DNA from 3 places in the Sphingomonas panacis genome. Region 3 is predicted to be linked to each of the others. Evidence: riboswitches for the same ligand, from Rfam matches in the RefSeq annotation. Region 3 holds a riboswitch; each other region holds the start of a gene.
What was found. A riboswitch is a leader RNA that binds a small molecule or an ion and turns the genes downstream of it on or off. The one in region 3 is predicted to bind cobalamin.
Positions count from the first base shown of each region.

Region 1 (5,517 bases), 1.5 Mb from region 3:
CGATCTGCACCGCGCGGACATGATCGAACAGGCTGCGCTGCGCCAGCCCGGGCACCGCGAGCAACGCGCAGGCGACCCAGCCCCATTCGCCCAACATCGCGGACCCGCGTTGAAGCCCGAACGCCGTGCCGCCGACGAGCACGGTCAGCACCAGGACGACACCGACGCCCGCCATCCGCCGTGCCGCGAAGGGCCGTGATGGCCGGTTCAACCGCGTCTCGCAGCCCGAGATGATTGCCGCGAACGCGCCGACGGGATGGCCGATGCGGGCATACAGTCCCGCCGGCCAGCCGACCGCCGCCTCCACTGCAAGCGCGACCAGCGCGACCGGCTCAGCCATCCGCCAGCGCCCGTTCGAGGCGGTCCAACGCGGCGGCGCTCCCCGGCAGACCGAGACGGAGCCAGCGCGGATCATAGTCGAACGGTCGCGTCAGGATCGCGTGGCGGGCAAGCCGCGCGAAGGTCGCACTGGCATCCGCCACATCGACGAGCCGAAACAGCGGGCACGCGCCGATCGCCACAAGGCCGCGCCCGAGCAGCATGCCGTCGAGATCGGCAGCGTCCTGCGCCAGCCGTTCGCGCATCGTCACGATCCAGTCCGCATCGCGGTATGCGGCAGAGCCGATCGCGATGGCAGCGGCGGACACCGGCCACGCGCCGAGCAGCGCGCGCACCTTCGCGATCATTGCGCGCGGCGCGATCACGAAGCCGAGCCGCATTCCTGCCAAACCGAAGAACTTGCCGAACGAGCGGAACACGATCAGCCGGGTGCCGTCGGCGACGTGCGGGGCGACGCTGATCGGTGCGTCGGTCACACAGGCATCGGCGAAGGCTTCGTCCACCACCAGCCAGCCGCCGCGCGCGCGCAGGCGATCATGCGCTGCCAGCAGAGCCTGCGCAGGCAGGACGCGCCCATCGGGATTGTTGGGATTGGCGACGATGACGATTCCGTCCGAAGCCGCCGAAAGCGAATCGATCGGCACACTGTCCGCGACCATCTCGGCATGCGTGCGGTAGGTCGGTGCGAGGTGTCGCGCCGGACCCGACAGCAATGTCCCGATCAGCCTCAGGCCGATCTCGGTACCCGGCAGCGCAGCGACATAATCTTGATCGACGCCGAAATACGCCGCCGCCGCAGCCTCCAACGCGCGCAGTTCGCTCTCATCGGGCAGGCGCGCCCAGTCGATCGCCACCTCGCCGGCCCCAGGCCACGCGTGGGGATTGATGCCCGTCGACAGGTCGAGCCACGTTGCGCCGGTATCGCCGAACGCTGCCCGCGCTTCGGCCAGCCGGCCGCCATGATGCGTCCAGCTCACAGCAACGCCGCCACCAGCAAGGCGGTCTCGACCAGTTCGATCCCCGCGCCGTGGCCATCGCCCGAAATGCCGCCGATCGCGCGGCGCAGGTATAGCGCCCATCCCGCCAGCAGTAGCGGGGTGACGAGGATCGCCGGCCATACGAACGCCACGCTCACCAGCACCACCATCCAGACCGCGATATCCACGCGCCGCACCGCCGCCCGAAACCTCGAGGCGAGCCCCGCGTGCAGCGGCGGCAGCCAGCGAGTCCACACCAGCGGCCCGATCCGCGCCGCGAACGGGATCAGCACGAGCGGCGCCCACAGCCCCGCCGTCACCAGCGCATGCAGCAGCACCAGCTTGGCGACGATCTGCAAGACGAGCGCGACCACGCCGAAGCTGCCCACATGCGGATCGGCGAGGACCGCGAGCAGCCGCGCGCGGTCGCCATGCGCCGCGCCGCGCGCGTCGGTCAGGTCGGCGAGACCGTCGAGGTGCAGTGCGCCGGTCACGCCGATCCACACCGCCAGCGCCGCCAGCGCGCCGATCCAGGCATCGCCTCGCGCCAGCCAGCCAGCGCCCGCGACCAGCGCGCCGATCAGCAGCCCGACCAACGGGAACCAGCGGATCGACGCGGCGAAATCCGCATCGCTCGCGGTTCCGCGCGGCGTCGGCAACCGTGTCAGGAACTGGATGGCGAGCAGCAGCCCCCTCACGGCCACAGCGCCATGATCTGCGCGGTGCGCGGGCTTCCCGGCCATATCTTGAGGCTGAGCATCGCCGCATAGGGCAGGTCGAACGCCCAGAGCTGGCGCTGTTCGAACCCGCACGACACGGCAAGCGCCGCGCGCATCGCCCCGCCGTGGGTGACGATCAACGTCGTGCGTGGCGGCAAGGCGGCGATCGCCGCCGCCACGCGCGCCGCCAACGCCGACCAGCGCTCGCCGTCGGGCGGTGGCGCGGCATCGGGATCGTCCCAGAAACGGCCGAGCGCGACCGGATCGATCTGACTGGTCGCAAGCCCATCCCACGCCCCGAAATCGAGTTCACGCCAGCGCGCGTCGATCGCGACCGGCACGCCGAGATCGCCGCCGATCGCCTGCGCAGCGAGCCGGGCACGGGCGAGGTCGGAGCTTACCACAGCCTCGATATCCAGATCGCGGGCCTGATCGCGGCAGGCGCGGATACCCTCGTCAGTCGGCGCGACATCGGTGCGGCCGATCAGCCGCCCGGGGATCTCGGGGGCACCGTGGCGTAGCAGGTGCAAAACGAACGGCGTCATCCCGCGCCCGACACGCCGGCTTCGGTGAAGGTCGCCATGCCGTCATGCGCGGCCAGCGCCGCGCGGACGACCCCGGCCGCGACCGCCGCGCCGCTCGCCTCGCCGAGCCGCATGTCGAGCTGGAGGATCGGCTCCAGCCCGAGCGCGGCCAGCAGGCGCGCGTGCCCCGGCTCGGCCGAACAATGGCCGGCGAGACAATGCGCGATCGAAGCTGGTGCCGCCGCAGCGAGCGGCGCGACCGCCGAACAGCAGATAAACCCATCGAGCAGCACCGGCACGCGCAATTCCCGCGCCCGCAGTACCGCACCCGCAATCGCCGCGATCTCACGCCCGCCGACCCGGCGCAGCGTCTCGAACGCCGTCATCGGTGCGTCGGCGTGGTGCGCAATGGCGCGGTCCACCACCGCGACTTTGCGCGCGATGCCGGCGTCGTCGATTCCCGTGCCCGGCCCGACCCAGGTCGACCCGTCGCCACCCAGACTCCGCGCGCACAACGCCGCGGCGGCGGTGGTATTGCCGATCCCCATTTCGCCCAGCACGAGCAGGTCCAGCCCGGCCTCGACGGTTGCCGCGCCGGCGGAGAGCGCGGCGAGGCATTCCGCCTCTGTCATCGCCGGCGCCGTGGTGAAATCGGCGGTCGGACGGTCGAGATCGAGCGCCACGACCTTGAGGTCCAGCCCGGCTGCACGGGCGAGCGCGTTGATCGCGGCGCCGCCATGCTCGAAGGTGGCGACCATCTGCGCCGTTACCGCCGCCGGAAAAGCGCTCACATTATGCGCGACTATCCCGTGGTTGCCCGCGAACACCGCCACGCGCCCGCGCCCGATCCGTGGTCGTGCGCGCCCTTGCCAGCCGGCGAAGAAAACCGCGATCTCCTCCAGCCGGCCGAGCGAGCCGGGGGGTTTGGTCAACTGCGCCTGTCGTGCCCGCGCCTGCGCGATGGCCTCCGCATCGGGCGCGATCGAGGCCGCCAGCGCGGCCTCGACATCGGCTATCGTCGCGAAGGTCATTCGGCGACGAAGCCCGGCGGCGGGGTGCGTGTGATGAAGTGGCCCTTCACACCCTGCGGCCATCGCGCGAAAGGCACGCGACCATGTTCGCTCCCGGCGTATTCGACCGCGTAATCGAGGATCGCCCTCGCCGCCTCCGCGTCGGGCGCGAAGCGGCCGAGCACGTAGCCGACCTTGTTCGGCGCGCGCAGATGCACCGTGCAGAAGTCCGCGCAAGCGAACAGACACGGCATTTCCTGCACCGCGATGCCCGCGTACCGCGAGTCCGACGCCTTCACCGCGCGCAACGCCGCGACGAGGTGCGCGCCGCCACGCAGACCCGCCGCATCCTCGCGCGCGTCGGGTGTATGGCGGCAGGTGTTGCACGCGACAACCGCCGGACCATCCTCGACTCGCCTGAGCATTATACGGACACCGCGCGCGGAAGCATAAGACGCGAGAGACACTGAGACATCGAACGGCACCCACGACATGGGCCGCGCGCGATGCGCCATGTCCACGACACGGCACACCGCGAAACGCGGTCCAACCATGTCGCCTCTCGGGTTCACCCCCGTTCGCCCGGCACACCCTGTCCGCACGAAGGACGACCGCGACGGGCAGGTCTCCTGGCTCGCGGGTCAGTGCCGGTTCGCGCCGCCTTCTCGGGATCTTGCGATCCCAATGGCCTGTGGCGCGATGGCTCGCCGCTTACAGTTGCAGGGGCAGCCGGGGTTCTCCCGTTCCCTTTTCATCCCCGTCGCCGGGGAACCTGTCGCACCCGGCGCGGTAGCTGCGGTGGTACGGCCCGTCAATACGCGCGCCCGGTAGGTACGATCGTCACGGTTTCGCCAAATCGCTCGATCGTCGCGGTGATGCCGTAGACCGCGCGCAGCCGCTCGGGCGTGAGCACGTCGAGGGGCACGCCATCGGCGACGATCGTGCCGGCATCCATCAACAACACGCGGTCGCAATAGCGCGCCGCCATCGTCAGATCGTGCAGCACCGTCACGACCAGCGCCCCGCCCCGTGCCTCGGCGCGGAGCAGGTCCATCACGTCGATCTGGTGCCCGGGATCGAGCGATGCAAGCGGCTCGTCGGCGAGCAGCCCCGGCGCCTCGACCGCGAGCGCGCGGGCGAGCAGGACACGCGCGCGTTCGCCGCCCGAAAGGTCTGTGGCGATCCGCTCGCGTAAATCCGCGACACCAGCCCGTTCCAGCGCCCGTTCAACTGCGGCGGCATCGGCATCGGAAAGGCGTGACATCGGCGCGAGGTGCGGCAGGCGACCTAGCGTGACGAGTCGTTCGACCGTGAGCGGCCAGTGCAACGTCTGCCCCTGCGGCAGATAGGCGAGCGTCCGCGCGGCCACGCCTCGCGCCATGCGCGCGAGCGGCACATCGTCCACGCATATGCTGCCCGTCGATGCGACCAGCCCGAGCGTTGCCCTCAGCAACGTCGATTTGCCCGCGCCATTGGGGCCAACGATCCCGACCACAGCGCCGGGCGCCAGCACCGCGTTTACGTCATGCACCACCGGTCGCCGCCCGAGCGACACCCCGACATCGCTCAGCGCGATCGTCACCATAGCCGTCGCTCGCGCATCAGATAGGCGAGGAACACCGGCACGCCGAGGAACGCGGTCACCACGCCGAGCTTGAGTTCGTTGGTCGAGGGGATCAGCCGCACGCCGATGTCCGCGAAGGTCAGCAGCACCGCGCCGGCCAGCGCCGAGGGCAGCAGGATCGCCGAGGGGCTTCGGTCGGTCAGCGGGCGCACCAGATGCGGTACGATCAGCCCGACGAACCCGATCGACCCCGACACCGCCACCGCGCCACCCACGCCGATCGCCACGCCGAGCAACAGCCGCAACCGGGTCGCGCGCAGATCGGTGCCGAGCGCGCGTGCGCCATCCTCGCCGAGCGTCAGCGCGTCGAGTGCGTGGCCGTCG
Region 1 is NZ_CP014168.1:2,921,265-2,926,781, reverse strand. Features, by position in the region: gene cbiB (adenosylcobinamide-phosphate synthase CbiB) at 1-340, opposite strand, end outside; gene cobD (threonine-phosphate decarboxylase CobD) at 333-1,316, opposite strand; gene J0A91_RS13415 (adenosylcobinamide-GDP ribazoletransferase) at 1,313-2,014, opposite strand; gene J0A91_RS13410 (histidine phosphatase family protein) at 2,011-2,580, opposite strand; gene cobT (nicotinate-nucleotide--dimethylbenzimidazole phosphoribosyltransferase) at 2,577-3,590, opposite strand; gene J0A91_RS13400 (DUF1636 domain-containing protein) at 3,587-3,994, opposite strand; cobalamin riboswitch at 4,172-4,360, opposite strand; gene J0A91_RS13395 (ABC transporter ATP-binding protein) at 4,381-5,154, opposite strand; gene J0A91_RS13390 (FecCD family ABC transporter permease) at 5,148-5,517, opposite strand, start outside.
Region 1: another riboswitch for cobalamin. It lies ahead of J0A91_RS13400 (DUF1636 domain-containing protein); the one in region 3 lies ahead of J0A91_RS20535 (hypothetical protein).

Region 2 (5,517 bases), 1.1 Mb from region 3:
CGATCATCACCGCCACCACCGCGGAAACGGCGGTGATGGTGATATTGTAGTAGAGTTTGCGGATCGGCCGCACGAACGCCCATTCGTAGGCGCCGAGCATCAGGATGCCGTCGGCCGTGTCGACCAGTGCCATGCCCGCGGCGAACAGCGCCGGGAACACCAGCACCGGCGCGAACGCGAAGCCGTGCGCGGCCTGCGCAGCGGACAGGCCGAGGATGGCGACCTCGGTCGCGGTATCGAAGCCGAGGCCGAACAGGAAGCCGAGCGGCGCCATGTGCCACGGCCGCGTCACCAGCCGGAACAGCGGACGGAACAGCCGAGAGACGGGGCCGCGCCCGGCCAGCAACACGTCCAGATCGTTCTCGCGGTAGCTGCCGCCCGCACGAACGTGCGCGAACGTCCGCCACACCGAGCGCAGGATGACGAGGTTGATCGCCGCGATGGCGAACAGGAAACCCGCCGAGAAGATCGTCGCGACCACGCTGCCAGCGGCCTTGAACGCCTCGAACCGGGTGAGCGCGCTGGCGGTGGCGGCGATCGCCACCGACGCGATCAGGATGACGGCGCTGTGCCCGATCGCGAACCACAGCCCGACCGTCACGGGGCGCGCGCCGCCGTGCATCAGCTTGCGGGTGACGTTGTCGATCGCGGCTATATGATCGGCATCGACGGCGTGGCGCAGCCCCAAAGTCCAGGCGAGCAGCGCGGTGCCGAGCATCGCGGGCGCGGCGTGGAACAGGCTGCCGGCCCATACCCATGCGCCGGCATTGGCGGCGACAAGCAGCCCGAGCAGCACGACGATACGCCGCCGGATGCGGGGACGGGAAGCGGAGTCTGTCGTCATCGTACAAGCCTCTTATAGCCCAGCCAGATTCCGCTGATCGACGTCACCAACCCCAGCGCCGAGAGGAGCCAGAGCAGAATGTCCCACGCTGGCCGATGCAGCGTGAGCGCGTTGAGATCCCATGTGTGGAGCAGGTCGAAGGTCCAGCGGTAGACGCGACGGCGCCGGTCGAGCGTGGCGAGCACCTCGCCGGTGGCGGGATCAATCATCAGCCAGGTGCGCGCCCGATCATCGAAGCGGACCCGCAGCACCGGCAGGGCCGGGAGCGCGCCGCGCTCGTACCAATAGGCGTCGGGCGCGGTCAGTTGCTCGATCGCGACGATCGGCGCATCGCCCATCAGCTTGCGCGCCGCCGCGACCATCGCTGGACTCGGCGGGCGGGCAGGGGCGAGCGTGGTCGGATCGAGCACCTGTCGCCGGCCATCAGGGTATGAGACCGTCAGCAGCGGCACACCGGCGTGATCGGTCAAGCGAACCTCCACCGCGCCCGCCGCCACGTTTCGCAGCCCGGGCAGCGCGACTGTGGGCATCATCCCACCCGAATAGGCACGCACCGACGCTTCGTCGCGATCGGCGGCGCGAAACACATGGCCGGGATCGACCGACAGCCAGCCGCTGAAGATCCAGGCGATCAGGAACGCCCCACCGACCATCCCTGCGACATGATGCCAGAGCAGCCAGCCATGATACGGCGTCACCCGCCCGCCCTTGAAACGGCGCGCGCCCAGGCGGGTGCGCAGGATGCCGATCCACATGCCAGCCACCGCCGCCGCGATGCACGGCCCCGACACCCACAGCACGACTTGCCGCCACGCCGCAGTGTCCTGCCGCAGAACGGTCGGATACAGCCAATGCGGTACGGACCCGAGCCAGTTCCAGAAGCGCTCGCGGCGAATCGTTCGCTGGACCACGCCGCCGGTCGTCGCGGAGACATACAGTTCGCTCCCGGCAGGATCGTCGATCGCGGCCTTCCAGAGTGGTCGATGCCGGTCGAACCCGCCCGCGACCGTCCACTGGTCGCGTTGCAACCGCTCGACGCTCGCGACCGGCGCGCGGGCGAAGCGGCGCGCCACGCGCCTGGCGAAAGCGGCATCGACGGGACGAATCAGGGCCCCGCGCGCGGCGGATATGGTGGTGTTTCGCCCGTCCCATCCGCCGACGCGCCACACCGGCACACCGTTGCGCATCTCCAGCGACAACGCGCGCGGCATCCGCCCCCCGTCGAGCGGCGGCGGTACGTCCACCGCCGCCCAATCGATCGGCTGCGCCCGCGCCAACCGATCACCGGGCGGCAGCGAGGGATAGGGGACGTAGACCATCACCAGCCCCGACAGGAACCACATCGCGAACAGCAGACAGCTCGCGATGCCGATCCAGCGGTGCGTCAAATACAACCAGCGCCGGGCGATGCGCGCCGCGCTAGAAGCCGGCACGAAGCGACACGTCCACGGAGCGCGGCCGGCCGAGCACCCATTGCTGGTCGCCATAGGCGTTGGTCGCATAATCCTTGTCGAACAGGTTGTAGACGTGGACATCGACCGCGACGTTGCGCGTCACCGCGTAGGACAAAGTCGCATCGATTGTCGCGTAACCGGGCAGGCGGAAGTGATTGGCGTTGTCCGAAAACTGCCGCCCGACATAGCGCAGCCCGGCACGGGCCTGGAGTTGGTGCGTGGCGTCCCAGCGCAGCCACAGGTTCGCCATCCGTTCGGGCGCATCGGGGGGCGTGTTGCCCGCGAAGTCGGCGCCGCCCGAGATGAAGTCATCGAACCGCGCATCGAGGATGCTGCCGTTCGCATCGATGCCGAAGCCGTGCGGAAGATCGAGCGATACCGCCGCCTCGATCCCCTTGGCGGACCTTTGCCCGATCTGTTCGACTGGGCTGGTCGGCGTGCGCTGCGCGAGCAGGCCCTTCTTGACGATGCGATAGGCGGCGATCGTCGCGGTGCCACGGCCACCGAGGAACACCGCCTTGGCGCCGATCTCGACCTGATCGCCGGTGGCGTTGCTGAACTGGACTTGGCCCGTCGAATAGGTGGTCAGCGTGCCGAGCGGGTCCACCCCGGTGGCATATTGCGCATAGAGCGAGACCGTCTTCACCGGCTGATAGACGCCGCCGACGCGCCAAGTGGTGTTGGTCAGCGTCTTGTCGAGCGCGAAGCTCTCGGCACCCGATGGCGCGATGCCCCAGCGCTTGATGCGGTCGCGTTCGTGGCGGACACCGCCGACGATCGAGACGTGATCGCCGAGCTTCAGCCGGTCCTCGGCAAAGATCGAGATTTCGTCGGTGCGGGTGCGGTAGCGCGGCGCGATGCCCTGCGTATCGACGATCACGCCGGGGTCGAAGTCGAACGGGTCAACGACCGCCACCTGCGGGTCCGCACCGAAATTATGCGAATAGCGCATCTTGATGAGGTTGGCGTCGAATCCGACGACGAGATCGTTGCCGATGCCGTCGGCAAGGCTCGTGCGCCACGTCACGCTACCCTGATCGCCCCATTGGGTCTGATCGTGGACGATGCCGGTCATGCCGGTGCGATAGATTTGCCCGGGCGTGGCGGGATTTTCGTTGAGGCCGTTCGGACAGAAGCCATCGGCGGCGACCCAGCAATAACTTTCAAGATTGAGCCAGTAACGCTTGCTCGTCAGCCGATAGGCCTGGTTGCTGAAGGTGAGGGACGCGCTCGGCGTCCAATCGAGTTGCAGGCTGGTGCGGTTGTCCCGATAGCGCGCGTGGCCGTCGCGGGTATCGTAGTTGCGGTCGCGGATTGCGGTGTCGAGGTGCCCGTCGATCAACGGCGTGCCGAAATAGCGCATCGGGTGCTGATTGCCGTAATCGTCGCGCGCGGTGAGGACGAGCGTGTCGGTCGGCGTCCAGCGCAAGGTGCCCGACAGCGCGTAGCTGCGCGATTGGCCGCGATCGACGAACCCGTCCGAGCGGCGGTAGCTGCCATCGACACGGTACGACAGGCGATCGTTCAACGGCCCGCCGATGCCCGCCGCGAGATGGACGGTGTTCTGCGATCCATAGCCGATCTCGCCTTCGATATCGGTGCGATCGGTGTTGGGTTTGCGCATGACGACGTTGACCGCACCGCCCAGCGCGCCCTGACCGTAGAGCACGGACGCCGGGCCGCTCAGGATATCGATTCGCTGCACCATCCACGGATCGGTCGGGAAGGTGATGGTGCCGGCGACGGGGAACAGGCGCACACCGTCGATCAGTTGTAGCACCGAACCCTGGCCGCTGAACCCGCGCGCGGCGAGCGCGGTGCCGCCGTTGCCGAGATTGCCGACATTGCTGATGCCGGGCGCGCGGCTCGCCGCCTCGACAACCGACATATCGCCGCGCGCGCGGATCAGGTCGCCATCGATCGTCGATAGCGTGGCGGGCGTTTCCAGCGCGGTGAGGCCGAGCCGGCTCCCGGTCGTGTTCGGCGTGGTCAGGCTCGGCTGCTGGCGCTCGCCCACCACCAGGATATTATCGGCATCGCTGTCGGCGTTCGGCGTGGTCTGCGCGTGCAGTGGCGTGGCGGCGGCCGTGATGGCCAGCGCCGCGCAGGTGGTGAGATTTCGCATTCCTTCAGTCCCCCGGCGTCGGACGAAGCGGGGAGCCTGCCGCGCGAACGGCGGCAGCCGCGCCGACCGGACGCCATCGCGACCGTCACGCCTGCCGTGCGGCCCCCCGCACCTTCGTCGCTCGAACGGAGTTCACCGTGCCGCAGCCATCCCCTGGACCGAAGCAAGAGCGACCCACGCCGGCAGGTCTCCTGGCTCACGGGTCAACGCCACGATGCACCACCTTCCCAAGTCTGTTCGACCCAGTGGCTGCGCCCGTCCCGAAGGATCAGACGCGATGTGCATCGCGCTCGCCGCTTACAGTTGCAGGGACAGCCTCGGCTTAGGGACCAAAATCCCGTACCGCGTTCCCTTTTAAGCCCCTCGCGGGGCACCAGCGCGATCATGAGGCGAAAAACGCCTCAATCCATCTCGTACCGAAACGATCGGGGGCGTGCAAGCAGCGGCTCAGCGTTCGTATAGCCGGTCGGCCAGCGGCTCACGCGCCTGCCAGCCGCGCCGTTCGAGTTCGGGGATGTCGGAGGGAGCGAGCGGCGTGCCGATGCACAGCAACGCGACGAAGGACCAGCGTGGCGGCACATCGAGCATCGGGGCCACCGCCTCGGGATCGAGGATCGAGACCCAGCCCAGCCCAAGCCCACGCGCGGTGGCGGCCAGCCAAAGCGTGTGGATCGCGGTGACGGTGGAATAGCGCAGTGTCTCGGCCATCGTCGCGCGGCCGAGGCCATGCCCTGCCGCCGGCTCGTCGTCGCAGAACACCGCCAGCAGTTCGGGCGCCTCGCGCAGACCGTGGAGTTTCAGCGTGCCGTAATGCTCGCGCAGCGCTTCGTCGGCGAGTGCGCCCGCTGCGTCCCGGCTGGCGGCATCGACATGATCGGCGAGCCGCGCGCGCAAGCCATCCGATCGGATACGGACGAAACGCCACGGCTGCGCGTTGCCGACCGATGGCGCCAGCGCCGCCGTGGCGAGGAGGTGGCGCATGTCGGTTTCGGGTATCGGTGTGGTTTGAAAGTGCCGCACATCGCGCCGCCAGCGGAGCAACTCATCGAATCGTGCGAGGAAACCGGCATCGAACGCGGGTTCGGTCATGCGAC
Region 2 is NZ_CP014168.1:3,307,747-3,313,263, forward strand. Features, by position in the region: gene J0A91_RS15080 (HoxN/HupN/NixA family nickel/cobalt transporter) at 1-844, opposite strand, end outside; gene J0A91_RS15085 (PepSY domain-containing protein) at 841-2,277, opposite strand; gene J0A91_RS15090 (TonB-dependent receptor) at 2,264-4,423, opposite strand; cobalamin riboswitch at 4,588-4,816, opposite strand; gene bluB (5,6-dimethylbenzimidazole synthase) at 4,871-5,512, opposite strand; gene cobF (precorrin-6A synthase (deacetylating)) at 5,509-5,517, opposite strand, start outside.
Region 2: another riboswitch for cobalamin. It lies ahead of J0A91_RS15090 (TonB-dependent receptor); the one in region 3 lies ahead of J0A91_RS20535 (hypothetical protein).

Region 3 (5,517 bases):
TATCCTGTTATAAGCTGACACATGCTATCGGACGAAAAACGCAAACTCCTGGGCCACTTCATCCGCTCGCATCGCGAGCGGGTGATACCGGATCTTCAGGTCCGCCGCCGCCGAACGCCTGGGTTGCGCCGCGAGGAGCTGGCCGCACGAGCGGGCATTGGTGTGACGTGGTGCGCCTGGATCGAGCAGGGCAGGGAGGTGCGCGTCTCGGCCGAAACGCTGGCGCGCCTCGCCGTGGCATTGGCGCTCACCCCCGCCGAACGCGCCTATCTTTTCGAACTGGGAGATAGGCGCGATCCCGATGCGCCCCCGACGGTGTCGACATCCACTGCACCCGAGGGTGTGTCTGCGCTGGTCGAGGCGCTCCCCTTTCCGGCCTATGGGCTGGACCGGCTGTGGAATGCCTGCTGTTGGAACGCTCCTGCGGAGCATCTGTTCGCCGACTGGCTGGGACCGGGCCGCCAGCGCAACCTGCTACGCTACACCTTCCTGGAAAGGTCGGTTCGGTCGCTGCTGCCCGACTGGGAAGAGCGTGCAAGACGGCTGCTTGCAGAGTTCCGGGCGGATTGCGCGCGGATTCTCAACGACGCTGACCTTGCCGCATTCACTGCGGACCTGTGTGTGGAATCTACCCTATTCGCGCAGGAATGGGAGGCACAGAGCGTCTCGGCGCGGGAGGGCGGTCTGCGAGATTTCATTCATCCGCAAGACGGCGTGCTCAGCTATCGCCAGCATACTTTCACAGCAGCGGAGCGCCCGGACTATAAGCTTGTGGCACTGATCCCTTCGCCAGGCTGACCGTCCATGACGCCTGCGCGAAGGAGCGTGACTGCGGCGTCGGCGGCCGATTCCATGTAGCTGGCGTCGCGATGGAGCAGCACGACCGCAAAGCCACCGTCCATGAGCAGAATCAGCTGGCGGGCCAGGACGCGGGCATCCTGGTCGTAACCCGCGCTTTCCAGGACGATGCAGATCCAGTCTTCCACCCGCCGCTTATGCGCGCGTCCCGCCGCGATCGCCGGATGGCCGGGCAGGTCGAACAGTTCGACGGACGTGCGCAGGAAACCGCAGCCTTTCCATTTGCGGTGTCGGGCCGATGCCGCGAGGCGCAGGAACACGCTGCGGATCTTGTCGGCGACATCGCCTTGCGCTTCTTCGAACCAACGCTGGAACAGGCGCAAATTGGGGGCATCGCGTGCCTGCAGATAAGCGGCGATCAAATCGTCCTTGCTGCGGAAATGATAGTAGAGCGTCTTCTTGGTGATGCTCGCCTTGGCAGCGACAGCGTCCATGCTGACCGCACGAATGCCTTCGCCGTAGAACAGTGCCGAAGCCGCATCGATGATGCGCTCGCGGGTCGGGGCGGACGGGCGGGTCATACCTATACTCACTAGTGAAGATACCCGGCATCGTCGATCCCCTAGCATGTGGCTTATGCACAAGCGTGAACCAAACGAAGCCTCGCCAGACGGCATGCCGGTCCACTTCCCCTGCGACGATGGCGTCCTGCTGGGCGGCACGCTCTGGATCTCGACGGGGGGCAGTGTCGGGCAGGTGATTCTCAATCCCGCGACCGGGGTGCTGGCGCGTTACTATCATCGCTATGCGCGCTTCCTCGCTGCCCATGGGTTCGATGTGCTTACCTATGACTATCGCGGCATCGGCGCCTCTCGACCTGCGGATCTTCGTGGATGCGGATATCGCTGGGTGGATTGGGGCTTGCTCGATTTCGAGGCTGCACTGGCCTTCATGGGAGCGCGCAGAGGGGCGGGGCCGCTAAGCGTCGTCGGCCACAGCTTCGGCGGGGTCATCCCAGGCCTGGCGCGAAGTGCTGCCGCCCAGGTCGATCGGTTGCTGACGGTCGGTGCCCAATATGCCTGGTGGGGCGATTATGCGTGTGATCGCCGGGCTGCGCTTTTTGGAAAATGGCACGTGTTCATGCCGCTGCTCACCGCGGTGTTTGGCTACTTCCCCGGCAAACGGCTGGGATGGTTGGAGGACCTTCCTGCTGGCGTCGCTCATGCCTGGAGCTTTGGCGGGCCGCTGTTCGAGAGCCGATGGGAGCGCGATGAGAAACCTGAGCTGCGCGCCCGGATGTCTGCGTTTCGCGCGCCTATTCTGGCGGTGGCTGTGTCTGACGATGAACTCGGCACGCCCCAGGCAATCCGCCGCACACTCAATTATTATCAGGGCGCCCCTCGCACGACTGTGCTGCTGCGCCCCTCGGATCTTGGACGGCAAGCCATCGGCCATTTCAACTTGTTCCATGACTCCCACGCAGCCGGATTGTGGCAAGACACCCTTTCCTGGCTCACATCTGGAGTGAATCCATGGCCGCAGCGGACGATCGACGATCTCTAGTCGCTGGTTCGCGCCGTGCACCTATCACCGGGCAACGGGTTTCGCTGGCTCCAAGTGTCGACGTTTGACGGGCAAAATGAACTGGATTGAGAGGGCGTGGGCTGGGACAAATCTGCCGTCCGCAGCGCCCTCGCCGAACGGCGGGTTAAGCCGAGATCTGCCATTCACGAGTGCCCCGAAAAGGACGGTATTTTTGGGGCAGCGCGGTTCCTTAAATGACGTTCCGCTTGGCTTTTCCAAAATCTTGCACCTTACGCCACCATAAGCTCGGTGGTATGCGCGCGTGCCCGGCTTGCCGGGAGAGAACATCGCTGCGGTTCCCCGCGAGGGGATTAAACGGGAATGTGGGACGAGGGGCGACCTTCAGTCCGCGGCTGTCCCTGCAACTGTAGGCGGCGAGCAAGGATTCTGGGTAGGCGCCGATGTGCGATCTGCCGACCACTGGGTGCAAGCCTGGGAAGGTGCATCCGAAGCGACGACCCGCGAGCCAGGAGACCTGCCGGAGCGGTTCGCTGATGCCTTGCGTCCAGGGGATGGCAGAGGCGCGGACGACCGTCCGAACGGCGATGGATTGCGCAGGCGCGCGCGTGGGATTCCTGCGCGTGCCACATCGGCGGTGTGTGCCTGCGCCCGAGCGTGAGGACAGTAGTGAGACGGAATTACGATCGGTCGGAGCGGGTTAACGATCGAAGGGCAGCCGAGACCTACCGGCTTGCCGATATGGTCAGCGTGACCGCCTCGACGCCGGAATGGGCACGGTTGAACTTCACGTCGATCAGGCGTCATCATCTCGGGTTAGCCCTGCGATGGGACGAGGCGCGTCGTCAGATCTCGGCGGCACTTCGCGGGGTGGTGAAACGCGAATGGATCGATGGCGCGGATCATCTGCTGGTCGAAACAACGCACCCGGACCTGTCGCTGCGGTCGATCATCCTGCGGTGTACGGATGCGCTGGTGGGGCCAGCACGTCGGCCCCTGACACCACGCCTGCTCATGGCCGCCCTGTCGATCACCAACAAGGAACGGCTCCGCTGGACCAAGGACGGCCGTTTGCCACGCTCGGGATCGGTCACGATCCGGGCTGCACATCCTGTATCTGTCAGCACCTACGGGGTCGATACTGTCGCCGAGCTCGTCGCCGATCCGTCGATCATCGCCGCATGGCGGCGCGCTGATGCCAGCGCCGAGCGTCAGGCAACTGGATAGGGAACCGGAGCGGCGGTGTTCTCGTCGATGGTGAGCGCCCGCCCGATCGGCGGAAACGCACGCTGCGGGCAGGCCGGGCGCTCGCACACCTTGCACCCGGCACCGATCGGCGTCGCGAAGGAGGGATCGGCGAGATCGAGGCCGCGCGAATAGACGAGCTGACCGGCATGGCGCAGGTCGCAGCCGAGCCCGATCGCGAACACCTTCTCCGGCTCACCGAACCCGGCAGACCCGCTCGCCACCGTTCGCGCAACCCAGAGGTAGCTGCGACCATCGGGCATCTGAGCAACCTGGCGCAGCACGCGCCCTGGCTGCGCGAATGCCTCATAGACATTCCAGAGCGGGCAGGTGCCGCCGACGCGCGAGAAGTGGAAGTCGGTCGCAGATTGCCGTTTGGAGATATTGCCCGCCCGGTCGACGCGGACGAAGAAGAACGGCACGCCGCGTGCCCCTACGCGCTGGAGCGTCGACAGGCGGTGGCACACCGTCTCGAACCCCACCCCGAAGCGCCGCCCAAGACGCTCGATGTCGTAGCGTTCGGCTTCGGCGGCAGCGAGGAAGTCCGCATAGGGGAGGACCAGCGCGCCTGCGAAATAATTGGCGAGGCCGATCCGCCCCAGGCGGCGCGCCTCCGCATCGGCGAGGACTGGATCGTCGGCAAGGTCGTCGATCACGTCGCCGAGTTCGATAAAAGCGAGCTGGGTTGCCATCTGGAACACGCGCTGGCCCGGTGTCAGCGAGGCGGACAGCGTTAGCGCCTGTGCAGCGGGATCGAAACGGCGTGGCGCGGTGGTAACGTCGGTCAGCACCGCGATCCCGTGCCGCGCCTTCAGCCATGCCGTCAGCCCATCGTGGATCGTGCGCGGGCTGAGACCCGCGTCGCGATAGAGGCGTTCGGCCGCCTCATCCAGCAACTCGACATGGTTGTGGCGGGCATAGAAGAAATCCCGGACTTGCTCGAAGGGCTGGCGGGCACGATCCCCGATGCTCCATTCATCGCCCAGCTCGGCCGCCATCGCATCGCCGCGCTCGATCGCATCGCGATACCGCCGATGCAACGCGACTAGCGTGCGGCCGACCGCGGGCATGTTCGTTGCCAGCTCGCGCAGTTCGGCAACGGACACCGCCTCCTCGACGTCGGCGATCGCGTCGCGGATGTCGGTCATCAGGCGGGCTTCCTCGTCCTCCGAGAAGATCTGCACATCGACGCCGAACGCCGCGTTGAGCTTCAAAAGGATCGGGACGGTCAGCGGACGCTGGTTTTGTTCGAGCTGGTTGAGATAGCTGGGCGAGATGTCGAGCGCTTGGGCAAGCTCGACCTGCTTTAGCTTGCGCTCCTCGCGCAAGCGCCGAAGCCGGACCCCCATGAATGCCTTGCGCGCCACCATAACTTCGCAACCTTCGCAGATTTGCTGATCGACCTTCGCAGGACTTCGCGCTTTCAGCCCTGTAAAAGCGCGCCCGTTTGCGGATTATGCGAATATGCTTGCTACCGCCCAACCGCAAGGTGCCGACCTTCTCGAACGTGTCCTCGGGGCAGCGACGGCACGCGCACGAGAAGTCTTGGGGGGAAGCGTTTCGCTTCACCGCTGCCACGATATCGAACTGCGCGCCGAGCTGGATGATGTCGTGTTCGAGGCATCGTGCGTCAGCCGCAGTGACGATGGTCTCGTCATCGCCGTCTTCGCCAGCGGGCGCGACGCAGCGGGATGCGACTGCATGGTCGCCGCTGGCCGCTTCACCTTCTCGACCTTCACCCGACCGAGCGCGTCGATCGCCACGCGGCTCGCCCAATGGAACCCGGGAACCCGATGAACACTGCTTATCAGAAACCGCTCGACGGTACGGCTCTCGCTTACTTCGATGCGCGTGCCGCGATCGAGGCGATTCGCCCCGGGGCCTATGACACGCTTCCCTATGTGTCGCGCGTGCTGGCTGAGCAACTGGTTC
Region 3 is NZ_CP014168.1:4,443,417-4,448,933, reverse strand. Features, by position in the region: gene J0A91_RS20550 (MmyB family transcriptional regulator) at 22-798, shown strand; gene J0A91_RS20545 (TetR/AcrR family transcriptional regulator) at 762-1,379, opposite strand; gene J0A91_RS20540 (alpha/beta hydrolase family protein) at 1,435-2,361, shown strand; cobalamin riboswitch at 2,659-2,879, shown strand; gene J0A91_RS20535 (hypothetical protein) at 3,010-3,567, shown strand; gene J0A91_RS20530 (short-chain fatty acyl-CoA regulator family protein) at 3,552-4,955, opposite strand; gene J0A91_RS20525 (hypothetical protein) at 5,131-5,382, shown strand; gene acnD (Fe/S-dependent 2-methylisocitrate dehydratase AcnD) at 5,379-5,517, shown strand, end outside.